Regions from separate parts of the Streptomyces sp. NPDC093085 genome, predicted to be linked through region 3. Evidence: riboswitches for the same ligand, from Rfam matches in the RefSeq annotation. Region 3 holds a riboswitch; each other region holds the start of a gene.
The links. Region 3 has a riboswitch for thiamine pyrophosphate ahead of thiC (phosphomethylpyrimidine synthase ThiC). Riboswitches for the same ligand answer to the same signal wherever they lie in the genome.
Positions count from the first base shown of each region.

Region 1: it holds a riboswitch for thiamine pyrophosphate, as region 3 does, so the genes downstream of both, AB0O07_RS20325 (thiamine ABC transporter substrate-binding protein) here and thiC (phosphomethylpyrimidine synthase ThiC) in region 3, are expected to answer to the same signal.
Region 2: it holds a riboswitch for thiamine pyrophosphate, as region 3 does, so the genes downstream of both, thiO (glycine oxidase ThiO) here and thiC (phosphomethylpyrimidine synthase ThiC) in region 3, are expected to answer to the same signal.

Region 1 covers NZ_JBFBFB010000006.1:348,520-352,793, reverse strand. The annotation lists gene AB0O07_RS20330 (iron ABC transporter permease) at 1-213, opposite strand, end outside; gene AB0O07_RS20325 (thiamine ABC transporter substrate-binding protein) at 375-1,502, opposite strand; TPP riboswitch at 1,598-1,723, opposite strand; gene rlmN (23S rRNA (adenine(2503)-C(2))-methyltransferase RlmN) at 1,762-2,868, opposite strand; gene AB0O07_RS20315 (phosphatidate cytidylyltransferase) at 3,041-4,108, opposite strand; gene frr (ribosome recycling factor) at 4,108-4,274, opposite strand, start outside.
Region 2 covers NZ_JBFBFB010000003.1:273,605-277,878, forward strand. The annotation lists gene AB0O07_RS11990 (FAD-dependent oxidoreductase) at 86-1,249, opposite strand; TPP riboswitch at 1,416-1,529, shown strand; gene thiO (glycine oxidase ThiO) at 1,527-2,792, shown strand; gene thiS (sulfur carrier protein ThiS) at 2,789-3,004, shown strand; gene AB0O07_RS12005 (thiazole synthase) at 3,012-3,866, shown strand; gene pknB (Stk1 family PASTA domain-containing Ser/Thr kinase) at 3,978-4,274, shown strand, end outside.
Region 3 covers NZ_JBFBFB010000016.1:80,435-84,708, forward strand. The annotation lists gene AB0O07_RS31525 (hypothetical protein) at 1-146, shown strand, start outside; gene thiC (phosphomethylpyrimidine synthase ThiC) at 281-2,182, opposite strand; TPP riboswitch at 2,175-2,318, opposite strand; gene AB0O07_RS31535 (YibE/F family protein) at 2,460-3,824, shown strand; gene AB0O07_RS31540 (SsgA family sporulation/cell division regulator) at 3,918-4,274, opposite strand, start outside.

The DNA of each region.
Region 1 (4,274 bases), on a different contig from region 3:
GTATGCGCCGGGCAGGGCGATCAGCAGGGTGAGCGCCGTGGAGGCGAGTGCCTGCCATGTGGTGAACCACAGGACGCCGAGAATGTCGGGGCGGCCGAGTACGTCGCCGACGCGGCCGAACTGCCAGGCGCCGTCCATCTTGAGGCCGCGGCCGACAATCGCTGCCACCGGGTAGGCGAAGAAGACCGCGAAGAAGGCGAGGGGCGCGGCCATGAGGGCGAGGCGTACGGCGCCGCCGTGGCCGCGCCGACGTCCCCGCCACCGCTCTCTGCGCCACGAGGCGCCCCGTACGGCGCCGCGCAGGCCGCCAGCGTGCCGTACGGGGCGCCGGGCGGTCTGGTCGTCCTGTGCTGCCCCGTCGGCCTTCTCCGGGGTTACTTCACGGCGAGTGAGGACCACGACTGAATCCACTGTTCACGGTTGGCCGCGATGCGTGTGGGCGCCACGGTCTCGGGCCGCTCGACGGTCGCGCCGAACTTCGTGAACAGTTCGGGCAGTGCGACGTCCTTGACCACCGGGTTGACGAACATGTTCAGCGGCATGTCCGCCTGGAACTTCTCGCTGATCAGGAAGTCCAGCAGAGCCTTGCCCCCCGCCACGTTCTTCGCGCCGTCGAGCAGACCCGCGAACTCCGTCTGCCGGAAGCAGGTGCCGGTGGAGACACCCGTCGGGGCCTGCTGGGGCTGCGGCTTCGCGTACAGCACCTCCACAGGCGGGCTGGAGGCATAGGAGACGACCAACGGCCGGTCGCCCTTGGCCTTCTTGCCACCGGCGGAGCCGGAGAAGCTCTCGTTGTACGCCTGCTCCCAGCCGTCGACGACCAGGACGCCGTTGGCCTTCAGCTTCTTCCAGTAGTCCTGCCATCCGTCGTCCCCGTAGTGCGCGACCGTGCCCAGAAGGAAGCCGAGGCCCGGCGAGGAGGTCGCGGCGTTCTCGGTGACGAGCAGGTTCTTGTACTGGGGCTTGATCAGATCGTCGAAGGACTGCGGCGGAGTGAGCTTCTTGCCCTCGAAATACTTCTTGTCGTAGTTGACGCAGATATCGCCGCTGTCGACGGGGGTGACGCGGTTCTTCTCCTTGTCGAGTCGCGCGCTCGCGTCGACCCGGTCCAGCCCCTTCGCCTCGTACGGTACGAACAGGTCGTTGTCGAGAGCCCGAGAGAGCAGCGTGTTGTCAACGCCGAAGAAGACGTCACCCTGAGGCGCCCCCTTGGTGAGGATCTCCTTGTTGAGCGCTTCGCCGGCGTCACCGCTCTTGAGGACCTTGACGGTGTAGCCGGTCTCCTTGGTGAACTCCTTGAGCACCTCGGGGGACGTGTTGAACGAGTCATGGCTGACCAGGGTGACGGTCTTGGACTCCGTACCGCTGCCGCTTCCGCCGTCGCCGGACGGGGCGGAGGCATCGGAGCCGCCGCAGGCCGCGAGGGTGGTGATGCCGAGCGCCACGGCGATCGCGGCGTACGCCGCCTTTCTGGCACCGGTACGCGTACGGGTGGTGCTCACTGGTTTTCCTCCTGGGGGTGTCCAGGAGAAGACGCCGCCCTGCCCGGAGCACGGCAGTCGACAAGGACGGCCGGTCTCCGGGCAGGGCGCAACAGCTTGAGTGATGTCCGAACTTCCTACCCAGAATGACCTGGGCAAGGTTCAGAGGGTCTGCGACCGCTGCCCGCTCTCACGGGCACATGCCGCACTCTCAGCGCTGTAGCGCTCCCCTGCCGGAAATATGCAATACGTTTCGGGGCTAGGTTACCCCTAGGACGCGCTAGCGCTCCGTGGCGGCCAACTGTCCGCACGCACCGTCGATCTCTTGGCCACGTGTGTCACGTACGGTGACCGGCACGCCGTGCGCCGCGATGGCCTCGACGAACTTCTTCTCATCCTCCGGGCGGGACGCCGTCCACTTCGACCCTGGGGTCGGATTGAGTGGGATCAGGTTGACGTGGACCCGCCTGCCCTTGAGGAGGCGGCCGAGACGGTCGCCTCGCCACGCCTGGTCGTTGATGTCGCGGATCAGGGCGTACTCGATGGAGATGCGGCGGCCGGACTTCTCCGCGTACTCCCACGCGGCGTCCAGCACCTCCCGTACCTTCCAGCGGGTGTTGACCGGGACGAGGGTGTCGCGCAGCTCGTCGTCGGGGGCGTGCAGGGAGACCGCGAGCCGGCATTTGAAGCCCTCGTCGGCGAAGCGCAGCATCGCGGGGACCAGGCCGACCGTGGAGACGGTGATTCCTCGCTGCGAGAGCCCCAGGCCGTCCGGCTCGGGGTCGGTCAGGCGGCGGATCGCGCCGACGACACGCTTGTAGTTGGCGAGCGGCTCGCCCATGCCCATGAAGACGATGTTGGAGAGCCGCGCCGCGCCGCCGGGCACCTCGCCGTCGCGCAGGGCACGCATCCCGTCGACGATCTGGTGGACGATCTCCGCGGTGGACAGGTTGCGGTCCAGGCCGGCCTGTCCTGTCGCGCAGAAGGGGCAGTTCATGCCGCACCCTGCCTGCGACGAGATGCACATGGTGACCCGGTCCGGATAGCGCATCAGGACGGACTCGACGAGGGTGCCGTCGTGCAGCCGCCAGAGCGTCTTACGGGTCGTGTCGTCGTCGCACGAGATATGCCGTACCACCGACATCAGGTCGGGCAGCAGCTCCGTCGCGAGTTTCTGCCGCGCGGTGGCCGGGATGTCGGTCCACTGCTCGGGGTCGTGCGCGTACCGCGCGAAGTAGTGCTGCGACAGTTGCTTGGCGCGGAAGGCCTTCTCACCGATGGCGGCGACCGCCTCGCGGCGCTCGGCGGGGGTGAGGTCGGCGAGGTGCCGCGGCGGCTTCTTGGCTCCGCGGGGCGCGACGAAAGTGAGTTCTCCGGGTGCAGGCATGGTCCGTCCAGTGTCGCAGACGGTGCCCGGTGCCCCGTATGCCGATCGCGGCGGGCATACGCGAGGGGGGTACGCCGCACCGTGGCGGACGTACCCCCTTCGCCGAAACCGGCACGCGCCCCGTACGGGGCGCGCGGCGGTCCCCTTCATGCCCGGGGACCGCCACTGTCTTTCATGCCCCCACGAAGAGCACCAGGAGCAGCCAGACCACCGGCGCCGTGGGCAGCAGCGAATCGAGCCGATCCATGATGCCGCCGTGCCCCGGCAGCAGGGTGCCCATGTCCTTGATCCCGAGGTCGCGCTTGATCATGGACTCGCCGAGGTCGCCGAGTGTGGCGCTGGCCGCGACGGCGAGGCCGATCAGCAGACCCTGCCACCAGGCTCCGCCGTCGATCATGAACTCCATCAGGAGCGCGCCGGCCACCATGGCGAAGCTGACGGCGCCGCCGAGCCCCTCCCAGGTCTTGCCGGGGCTGATGCGCGGCGCGAGCTTGTGCGTGCCGAAGCGCCAGCCGACGGCGTACGCGCCGGTGTCGCTCACGACGGTCAGCACGAGGAACATCAGCACCCGCTGCGATCCGTCGCCCGCTGTGAGCATCATCGCGACGAACGTCGCGAGGAAGGGTACGTAGAACGCGGCGAAGACCCCGGCCGTGACGTCCTTGAGGTAGCCCTCGGGCGGCTCCGTCATCCGCCAGATCAGCACGGCGAGCGCGGTGAGGGCCATCGCGACCCAGGCGCCCTCCGCGCCGCGCGCGTACCCGGCGACGACCATGGCTGCGCCGCCCACGGCGAGCGGTACGAGCGGTGCCTTGATGCCCTTCTTCTCGTCGAGTCGCGAGGTCAGCTCCCACAACCCCACGACCACGGCGATCGCTATGACACCGATGAACACGGCCTTGACGATGAAGAGCGAGGCGGCGACCACCGCGCCGAGCCCGACACCGACCCCTATGGCCGCGCGCAGATCGCGGCCGGCCCGCTTCTTCGGCGGGGGCTGCGGGGGAACGGCCATGGGCTCCTGCGGCGTCTCGTCACGGAACGGGGGGCCGCCCGGTCGAGCAGCCCCCCGGTCGTCGTTGTGGTCCCCGCCGTTCGCGGGTTCGTCGGGCACGATGGGCATGGGCCGAGTCTGCGATGCGGGCTGCTCATCGTATGCGGGACCCGCCGGGGCAGCCCCCTGGTCGGTCGGTCCCCAATAACCGGCTGTCGGCGAGGCACCCCGGGAAGAGTCGTTCATCAGACTTCGAGCAGCTCGGCTTCCTTGTGCTTGAGCAGCTCGTCCACCTGCGCGACGTACTTCGCGGTGGTGTCGTCGAGCTCCTTCTCGGCGCGGCGTCCCTCGTCTTCGCCGACCTCGCCGTCCTTGATCAGCTTGTCGATGGTCTCCTTGGCCTTGCGGCGGA
Region 2 (4,274 bases), on a different contig from region 3:
ACTGGGCACCCCGAAGCGGCCCGGACGGGGGTGCATGACCGTACGCACCGTGACATACCGGACGGTACGTGCGGGCCGGGAGCGGCTAGCGCACCGCCTTGCGGAGCGGTACGGACGGATCGGCCGCCCGTTCCGGGTCGATCCTGGCGCCCGCCTCGATCAGCTTTCTGCCCTGGGCCAGGTCGCGGGGGCGCCCGACCGCCAGCAGGGCCCTCAGGACGCCGTCGCGCAGCCAGAGCACCGACCAGGCCGCCCCCTCGGGGTCGCCGCGCCGTACCAGCGTGTCGGCCGCCGCGTGGTGGCCCGCGTACTGGACGAAGCGGCCGAACTGCTCCGACCAGAAGTACGGCACCGGGTCGTAGACCGGGTCGCTCTCGCCGAGGATGTGCGCGGCGACGGTGAGCGGGCCCTGGAGCGCGTTGTCCCAGTGGTGGACGAGCAGCCGCTCCCCGTAGCGGGCGGACGGGAAGGAGGCGCAGTCGCCGACCGCGTGGACCTCGGGGAGCGAGGTGCGCAGCCGCTCGTCGGCGGTGACCGAGCCGTCGGCGCCGAGCGCGATACCGGAGCCCGCGAGCCACCCCGTGGCGGGCCGGGCGCCGATGCCCACGACCACCGCGTCGGCGGTGAGCCTGCGGCCGTCGGCGAGGACCACCGCCCCCGGCTCCACGGCGGCCACCCGGGCGCCGGTGAGGAGTTCGGCACCGCTCTCCGCGTACCAGCCGGCCATCGGGCCCGCGACCTCGGCGGGGAGGGCGGCGGCGAGCGGCAGGTCCGCCGCCTCCACCACCGTCACGGCGCACCCGGCCTCGCGGGCCGCCGTGGCGAACTCGGCGCCGATCCATCCGGCGCCCACGACCACCACCCGGCGCCGCTCCCGGAGCACGGGGCGCAGCAGCGCGGCGTCGTCGAGCGTGCGCAGCGCGTGGACGCCGGGCACCCCGTCGGTACCGGGCAGCGCGACCGGTTCGGCGCCGGTGGCCAGGACGAGCGTGGTGTACGGGAGCGGTCCCGCGTCGGTGTCGAGTTCATGGTCGGCGGGGCGGAGGCCGGTGGCGGCCACCCCGAGCCGGAGATCGACGGAGAGGGCGCCGAAGTCGATGTCGAAGGCGGAGCCCTCGGCGGTGCCGAGCAGGACGGCCTTGGAGAGCGGGGGCCGGTCGTACGGCGGATGGGGTTCGGCGCCGATCAGGGTGACGGGGCCCGCGTACCCCTTCTCGCGGAGTGCCACGGCGGTCCGGACCCCCGCCATGCCCGCGCCGACGACGACCACTCCGGGCCCTTCGGGCCCCTGCTGTCCCTGCCGCTGTCCCTGCCGCTGCTCGCTCACCCGATCACCTTAGACAGCCGGTGCGGGCGGGCCGCCGGGCGGGAAGCTCCCTTACCGCGCTCCGCACCGCGCGTTAGGCTGGCGGTCGACACTACCTCGCGGGAGCCCGGACGCACCGGGCTGAGAGGGAGGCTGGAGCGGCCTCCGACCGTCCGAACCTGATCCGGGTCATGCCGGCGAAGGGAGGGGCTGGACGCCCATGCGGTCACCCACGCGGTCACCCGCGCACTCACCCACACACTCGTTCACGCACTCGTCCGTGCGGACCTCCGCGTACGACGTCGTGGTCGTCGGGGGCGGGATCATCGGCCTGGTCACGGCGTGGCGCGCGGCGCTGCGCGGGCTGCGTACGGCGGTGGCGGACCCGGATCCCGGCGGCGGCGCCGCGCGGGTCGCTGCGGGCATGCTCGCGCCCGTCACCGAACTCCACTACGGCGAGGAGACCCTGCTCGGGCTCAACCTCCGCTCGGCGGAGCGGTATCCCGCGTTCGTCGCGGAGCTGGCGGAGGCGAGCGGCCGGGAGACCGGCTACCGCGCCTGCGGCACGCTCGCGGTGGCGCTCGACGCCGACGACCGCTCCCAGCTCCGTGAGCTGCACGCGCTCCAGCTCCGCTCGGGGCTGGCGTCGGAGTGGCTCTCGGGGCGCGACTGCCGGCGCCTGGAGCCGATGCTCGCGCCGGGCGTACGCGGGGGGCTGCGGGTCGACGGCGACCACCAGATCGACCCGCGCCGGCTCGCCGCCGCGCTGCTGACGGCGTGCGAGCGGGCCGGGGTGGCCTTCCACCGGGCCCGGGCGGCGCGGCTCTCCGTGGTACGGGACCGGGCCGCCGGGGTGGTGCTGGCGGACGGGGCGGCGCTCGGCGCGGACCAGGTGGTGCTGGCGGGCGGCAGTCTCAGCGGCCGTCTCGCGGGGGTGCCGCCGGCGGCGGTGCCGCCCGTACGGCCGGTCAAGGGGCAGGTGGTGCGGCTGACGGTGCCGGGCCGGTACGCGCCGTTCCTCTCCCGGACGGTACGGGCCGTGGTGCGGGGCGGCCCGCTCTATCTGGTGCCGCGCGAGAACGGCGAGCTGGTCGTCGGCGCCACCACCGAGGAGCTGGGGTGGGACACCACGGTCACCGCGGGCGGGGTGTACGAGCTGCTGCGCGACGCGCATGAACTGGTGCCCGGCATCACCGAGTTGCCGCTCACCGAGACCTGCGCGGGGCTGCGCCCCGGGTCGCCGGACAACGCGCCGCTGCTCGGCCCCACGGTGCTGCCGGGGCTCTCGCTCGCCTCCGGGCACCACCGCAACGGGGTGCTGCTGACCCCGGTGACCGGCGATGTGCTGGCGGCCGTCCTGACCACCGGCGAACTCCCGCCCGAGGCGGCGCCCTTCACGCCGCTGCGCTTCTCCCCCGACGGCTCCGCCGCCCCCCTCACGCACTCCCCCGTATCCGTACCCGCCTCCAGGGAGCGCTCCGTATGAACACCGCATGGGTGCACGTCTCCGTCAACGGCGAGCGACGTGCGTTCGCCGCCTCTACGACGCTCGACGCCGTCATCGCGACCTTGACGGTGGCGCCCTCCGGGGTGGCCGCCGCCGTCAACGAGACGGTCGTTCCCCGTACCCGCTGGTCCGGTACCGCCCTCTGCGACGGCGACCGGGTGGAAATCCTCACCGCCGTACAAGGAGGCTGACAGCACGATGACCGACAGCACGACGGCCGGCGGCTCCGCGGCCGACAGCACGAGGGCCGGCAGCACCCCGGCCGACGATCCGCTCACCCTTGGTTCCGCGCTCTTCGGCTCCCGCCTCATCATGGGCACGGGAGGGGCGCCCAGCCTGGAGATCCTCGAACGGGCCCTGATCGCCTCCGGCACCGAACTCACCACGGTCGCCATGCGCCGCCTCGACCCGACCGTGCAGGGCTCGGTGCTCTCCGTACTGAAGCGGCTCGGTATCCGCGCGCTGCCCAACACGGCGGGGTGTTTCACCGCCGGGGAGGCCGTCCTCACCGCCCGGCTCGCCCGCGAGGCGCTGGGCACCGACTGGGTGAAGCTGGAGGTCGTCGCGGACGAGCGCACCCTGCTGCCCGATCCGGTCGAACTGCTGGACGCGGCGGAGACCCTGGTGGACGACGGGTTCACGGTGCTCCCGTACACCAACGACGACCCGGTCCTCGCCGCGAAGCTGGAGGACGTGGGATGTGCGGCGATCATGCCGCTGGGCTCCCCGATCGGCTCCGGCCTGGGCATCCGCAATCCGCACAACTTCCAGTTGATCGTGGAGCGCGCCACGGTCCCGGTGATCCTTGACGCGGGCGCGGGCACCGCGTCCGACGCGGCGCTCGCGATGGAGCTGGGGTGCGCCGCGGTGATGCTGGCGTCGGCGGTGACCCGGGCGCAAGAGCCGGTGGTGATGGCCGAGGCGATGCGGCACGCGGTGGCGGCCGGCCGGCTGGCCCGGCTGGCCGGCCGGATCCCCCGCCGCCACTTCGCCGAGGCCTCCTCGCCGGTGGCCGGGGTGGCGGCCCTGGACCCGGAGCGGCCCGCCTTCTGACCCCGTACCGTCCCCGCACGCCCGCCGGGCTGTCACAGGTCGGCCTCAGTCCGGTGCCCGCTCCGCCCCGGGGGATCTGGAGTGTCGGCGGCGGCTCGTAGACTCGGCGGCGTGGATACGACCCTTCAGGACCCCATCGTCGGGCAGGTGCTCGACGGCCGCTACCGCGTCGAGGAACGGATCGCGGTCGGCGGCATGGCCACGGTCTACCGGGCGCTGGACACCCGGCTCGACCGGGTCCTGGCCCTCAAGGTGATGCATCCGGCGCTCGCGACGGACGCCACGTTCGTGGAACGGTTCATCCGCGAGGCCAAGTCCGTGGCCCGGCTCGACCACCCCAACGTGGTCGGCGTCTTCGACCAGGGCGCGGAAGGCGCGTACGTCTACCTGGCCATGGAGTACGTGGCG
Region 3 (4,274 bases):
CGAAGATCGGCTACAGCAGGCCGGACTTCTCCAGCCCCGACGACGGCTCCGACGCGGGCAAGCGGCCGAACTTCAGCAGCCCCGACTTCAGCGGCCCGGACTTCACCAGCCCCGACTTCGGCGGCCCGGAACACCGGCCGGAGTGACCCCGGCCGCCCCCGGAACGGCTCCGGGGTGCCCCTCGGGGTGACTCCGAGGTGACCGGGCCCCCGTCGAGGGCCGCCCGGTCACCCGGGACGGAGCGGCCCTCACCCGGCCTCGGGCCACGGCGCCCGGCGGCTCAGTCGGCCAGCGGCAGATAGACCCGGTTACCGGCCGCTGCGAACTCCTTGGACTTCTCCGCCATGCCCGCCTCGATCTCGGCCGCCGAGGCCGCCGTGGCCCCGCCCGGCCCCGTACCGCCCTCACCCGTACGACCCGGTTCCGTACCGTCGGCGCCGCTGCCGCCGGACAGGTCGTCGCCATGCCGGCGCCGGATGTCCTGCGAGATCTTCATCGAGCAGAACTTCGGACCGCACATCGAGCAGAAATGCGCCGTCTTCGCCGGCTCCGCGGGCAGCGTCTCGTCATGGAACTCCCGTGCCGTGTCCGGGTCGAGCGCCAGGTTGAACTGGTCCTCCCAGCGGAACTCGAAGCGGGCGTCCGACAGCGCGTCGTCCCACTCCTGGGCCCCCGGATGCCCCTTGGCGAGATCCGCCGCATGGGCCGCGATCTTGTACGTGATGACGCCCGTCTTGACGTCGTCGCGGTCCGGCAGCCCCAGATGCTCCTTGGGCGTGACGTAGCAGAGCATCGCCGTGCCCCACCACGCGATCATCGCCGCGCCGATCCCGGAGGTGATGTGGTCGTACGCCGGGGCCACATCGGTGGTCAGCGGTCCGAGCGTGTAGAACGGCGCCTCCTCGCAGATCTCCTGCTGGAGGTCGATGTTCTCCTTGATCTTGTGCATCGGCACATGGCCGGGTCCCTCGATCATCGTCTGGACCTGGTGGCTCTTCGCGATCGTGTTCAACTCGCCCAGCGTGCGCAACTCGGCGAACTGCGCCTCGTCGTTGGCGTCCGCGATGGAGCCGGGGCGCAGCCCGTCGCCGAGCGAGTACGTCACGTCGTACGCGGCGAGGATCTCGCACAGTTCGTCGAAGTTCTCGTAGAGGAACGACTCCTTGTGGTGTGCGAGGCACCAGGCGGCCATGATCGAACCGCCGCGCGAGACGATGCCGGTCTTGCGGCGCGCGGTGAGCGGTACATAGCGGAGCAGGACCCCGGCGTGGACCGTCATGTAGTCGACGCCCTGCTCGGCCTGTTCGATCACCGTGTCCTTGTAGATGTCCCAGGTCAGCTCCTCGGCCTTGCCGTCGACCTTTTCGAGCGCCTGGTAGAGCGGCACGGTGCCGATGGGCACGGGGGAGTTGCGCAGCACCCACTCGCGGGTGGTGTGGATGTTGCGGCCGGTGGAGAGGTCCATGACCGTGTCGGCGCCCCAGCGGGTCGCCCAGGTCATCTTCTCCACCTCCTCCTCGATGGAGGAGGTGACGGCGGAGTTGCCGATGTTCGCGTTGACCTTCACCAGGAACCGCTTGCCGATGATCATCGGCTCGCTCTCGGGGTGGTTGACGTTGGCCGGCAGGACGGCGCGCCCCGCCGCGATCTCGTCGCGGACGGTCTCCGGGGAGACGTTCTCGCGGATCGCGACGTACTCCATCTCCGGGGTGATCTCGCCCTGGCGGGCGTACGCGAGCTGGGTCACCGTCCGGCCCGCGCGGCCCCGGCGCGGCTGGCGCGGGCGGCCGGGGAAGACCGCGTCGAGCCCCCGCAGGTTCCCGGAGCCGCCCGGGAGGGTCCCGCCGCGCGGGGTGGTGTGCTTGAGCCCGTCGTCCTCGGGACGGGGCGCCCGGCCCGCGTACTCCTCGGTGTCGCCCCGGCCGATGATCCAGTTCTCCCGCAGCGGCGCGAGACCGCGGCGTACGTCGGTGTCGACGGCGGGGTCGGTGTACGGGCCGGAGGTGTCGTACAGCGTGACGTCCCGGCCATTGGTGAGGTGGACCCGGCGGACCGGTACGCGGAGGTCGGGGCGCGATCCCCCGACATACCCCTTGTGCCAGCCGACGGCCTCCCCGGTGGGGCGCGGGCCGTCCGTGCCCTCCTGGCCGGAGGCAGACAGATGTGTGTCCTGATCGGTCATGAGACCTACTCCCTACGCCGGCATTACCCGGTAACAGGTTCAGCGGTCGGCGCAGCGATGGTGTCCGGGAAGCGTCCCGGGACCTACACGTCAGCGCCCTCTCAGCCCGGTGCTCCGAGCTCCCGCGTGTGCAAAGGTTGCCTCCACGCTAGCGTCATATCGGGCACGCTGACCAGAGGGCCCTCCGCTTCCTCCGCCTTCTTGCGATGATCGGGCGGTGACCCCACCCACGCAGACTCACGAATCGCACGGCCACACGCACAGCCATGGCCCCGCCATGCCGGTCTCCCGGCACCTCCGCAAGGTGATCGCGGCGGTCCTGATCCCCTTCGCGGCGGCCGTCGTGGTCGGGCTCACCGTGCTCTGGCCGGGCGGCGCACCGGCGCACGAGCGGACCGGTGTGGGCTTCGACCGGCAGACGGTCGAGGGCCAGGTGGTCCAGATCGAGAAGATCCCCTGCAAGGACGTGAACGCCGGGCAGGTCCCGTCGACCGGTGACACCTCGACTCCGCAGGGCCGCGAGGCGGTGCAGGAGGAGACCGGCCAGTGTGAGAAGGCCACGATCGAGCTGACGAGCGGCAAGGAGAAGGGCCGCACCTTCATCGAGATCGTCCAGCCGGACGCGCCGCGGCAGTTTCACGTGAAACAGGGCGTTGTGGTCGCCTACGCGCCGGACGCTCCCCAGGATCTCCAGTACTCGGTCACCGATGTGGACCGGGAGTTCCCGATGCTCCTGCTGGCCGGGATCTTCGCGCTCGCGGTGGTCGTGGTGGGGCGGCTGCGGGGGGTCATGGCGCTGATCGCGCTCGTGGTCTCGTTCGCGATCCTGACGCTGTTCATCCTGCCGGCGATCCTCCAGGGCTCGAATCCGCTGGTGGTGGCGGTCGTCGGGGCGAGCGCGATCATGCTGATCGCGCTCTATCTCTGCCATGGTCTGACGGCCAGGACCTCGGTGGCGGTGCTCGGCACCCTGATCTCGCTGCTGCTGATCGGGCTGCTGGGGTCGCTCTTCATCGGCTGGGCGAGTCTGACCGGGAACACCGACGACAGCACCGGGCTGATCCACGGCCTCTACCCGGACATCGATATGAGCGGCCTCCTGCTGGCCGGTGTGATCATCGGCTCGCTCGGGGTGCTGGACGATGTGACGGTGACACAGACCTCGGCGGTCTGGGAGCTGCGCCAGGCGGACCCGACGATGGGGCCGCGCGCGCTCTACCGGGCCGGGATCCGGATCGGCCGGGACCATATCGCTTCGGTGGTCAACACCCTCGTCCTGGCGTATGCGGGGGCCGCCCTGCCGCTCCTGCTGCTCTTCTCGATCGCGCAGTCGAGCGTGGGGACCGTCGCCAACAGCGAACTGGTCGCGGAGGAGATCGTACGGACACTGGTCGGGTCGATCGGTCTGGTGGCCTCGGTGCCGGTGACCACGGCGCTGGCCGCCCTGGTGGTCTCCGCCGACCGGTCCGCCCCGGAGAACCCGGCAACCCCCTCCGCCGCCCCCGCACCCTCCGGTCCCTCCGGCCCGGGGACGGGTCCGGCAGCGGGTCCGGCGGCCGGTCCCGCCCGGGGGCCTCATGAGTCCCAGGGGATGCTCGTGCCGCCCGCTCCGGGGGGCCGGGGACACCGCCGGAAGAAGTAGCGACGGCGCCGCTGTTCGAGAACGCCCGGGGCCCTACCCGGCGGGGGTCATTTCGACACCGGAAATCACCCGGACGGCCCCCTCCACGGAGCCTCAGCCGGCGTTCTCCTCGGCGAGGATGCGCCCCAACTCCTCCTCCAGGCTGCCTTCGAAGTCGCTGAGCGCCCGCTCCTGACCGAGCGGGACCAGCCGGTCCGTACGGTCCAGGAAGGCCACCAGGGGCGCGGCGGAGACCCGGAAGAGCGCGTGGTCGTCACCGACCTGGAGCCGCATATGGACATCGGAGAGGTCCTCGGGCGAGGTCGGCGAGATGTGCACATCGCCGTCCCCGCTGGGCGTGTTGATGCCGTCGAGGAGCAGTTCGCGCCCGAAAGTCCAGGTCACAGGCGCATCGCCGGGCAGATGGAATGTCATGCGCACCGCGTAGGGATCAGCCACCTTGTAGTGGAG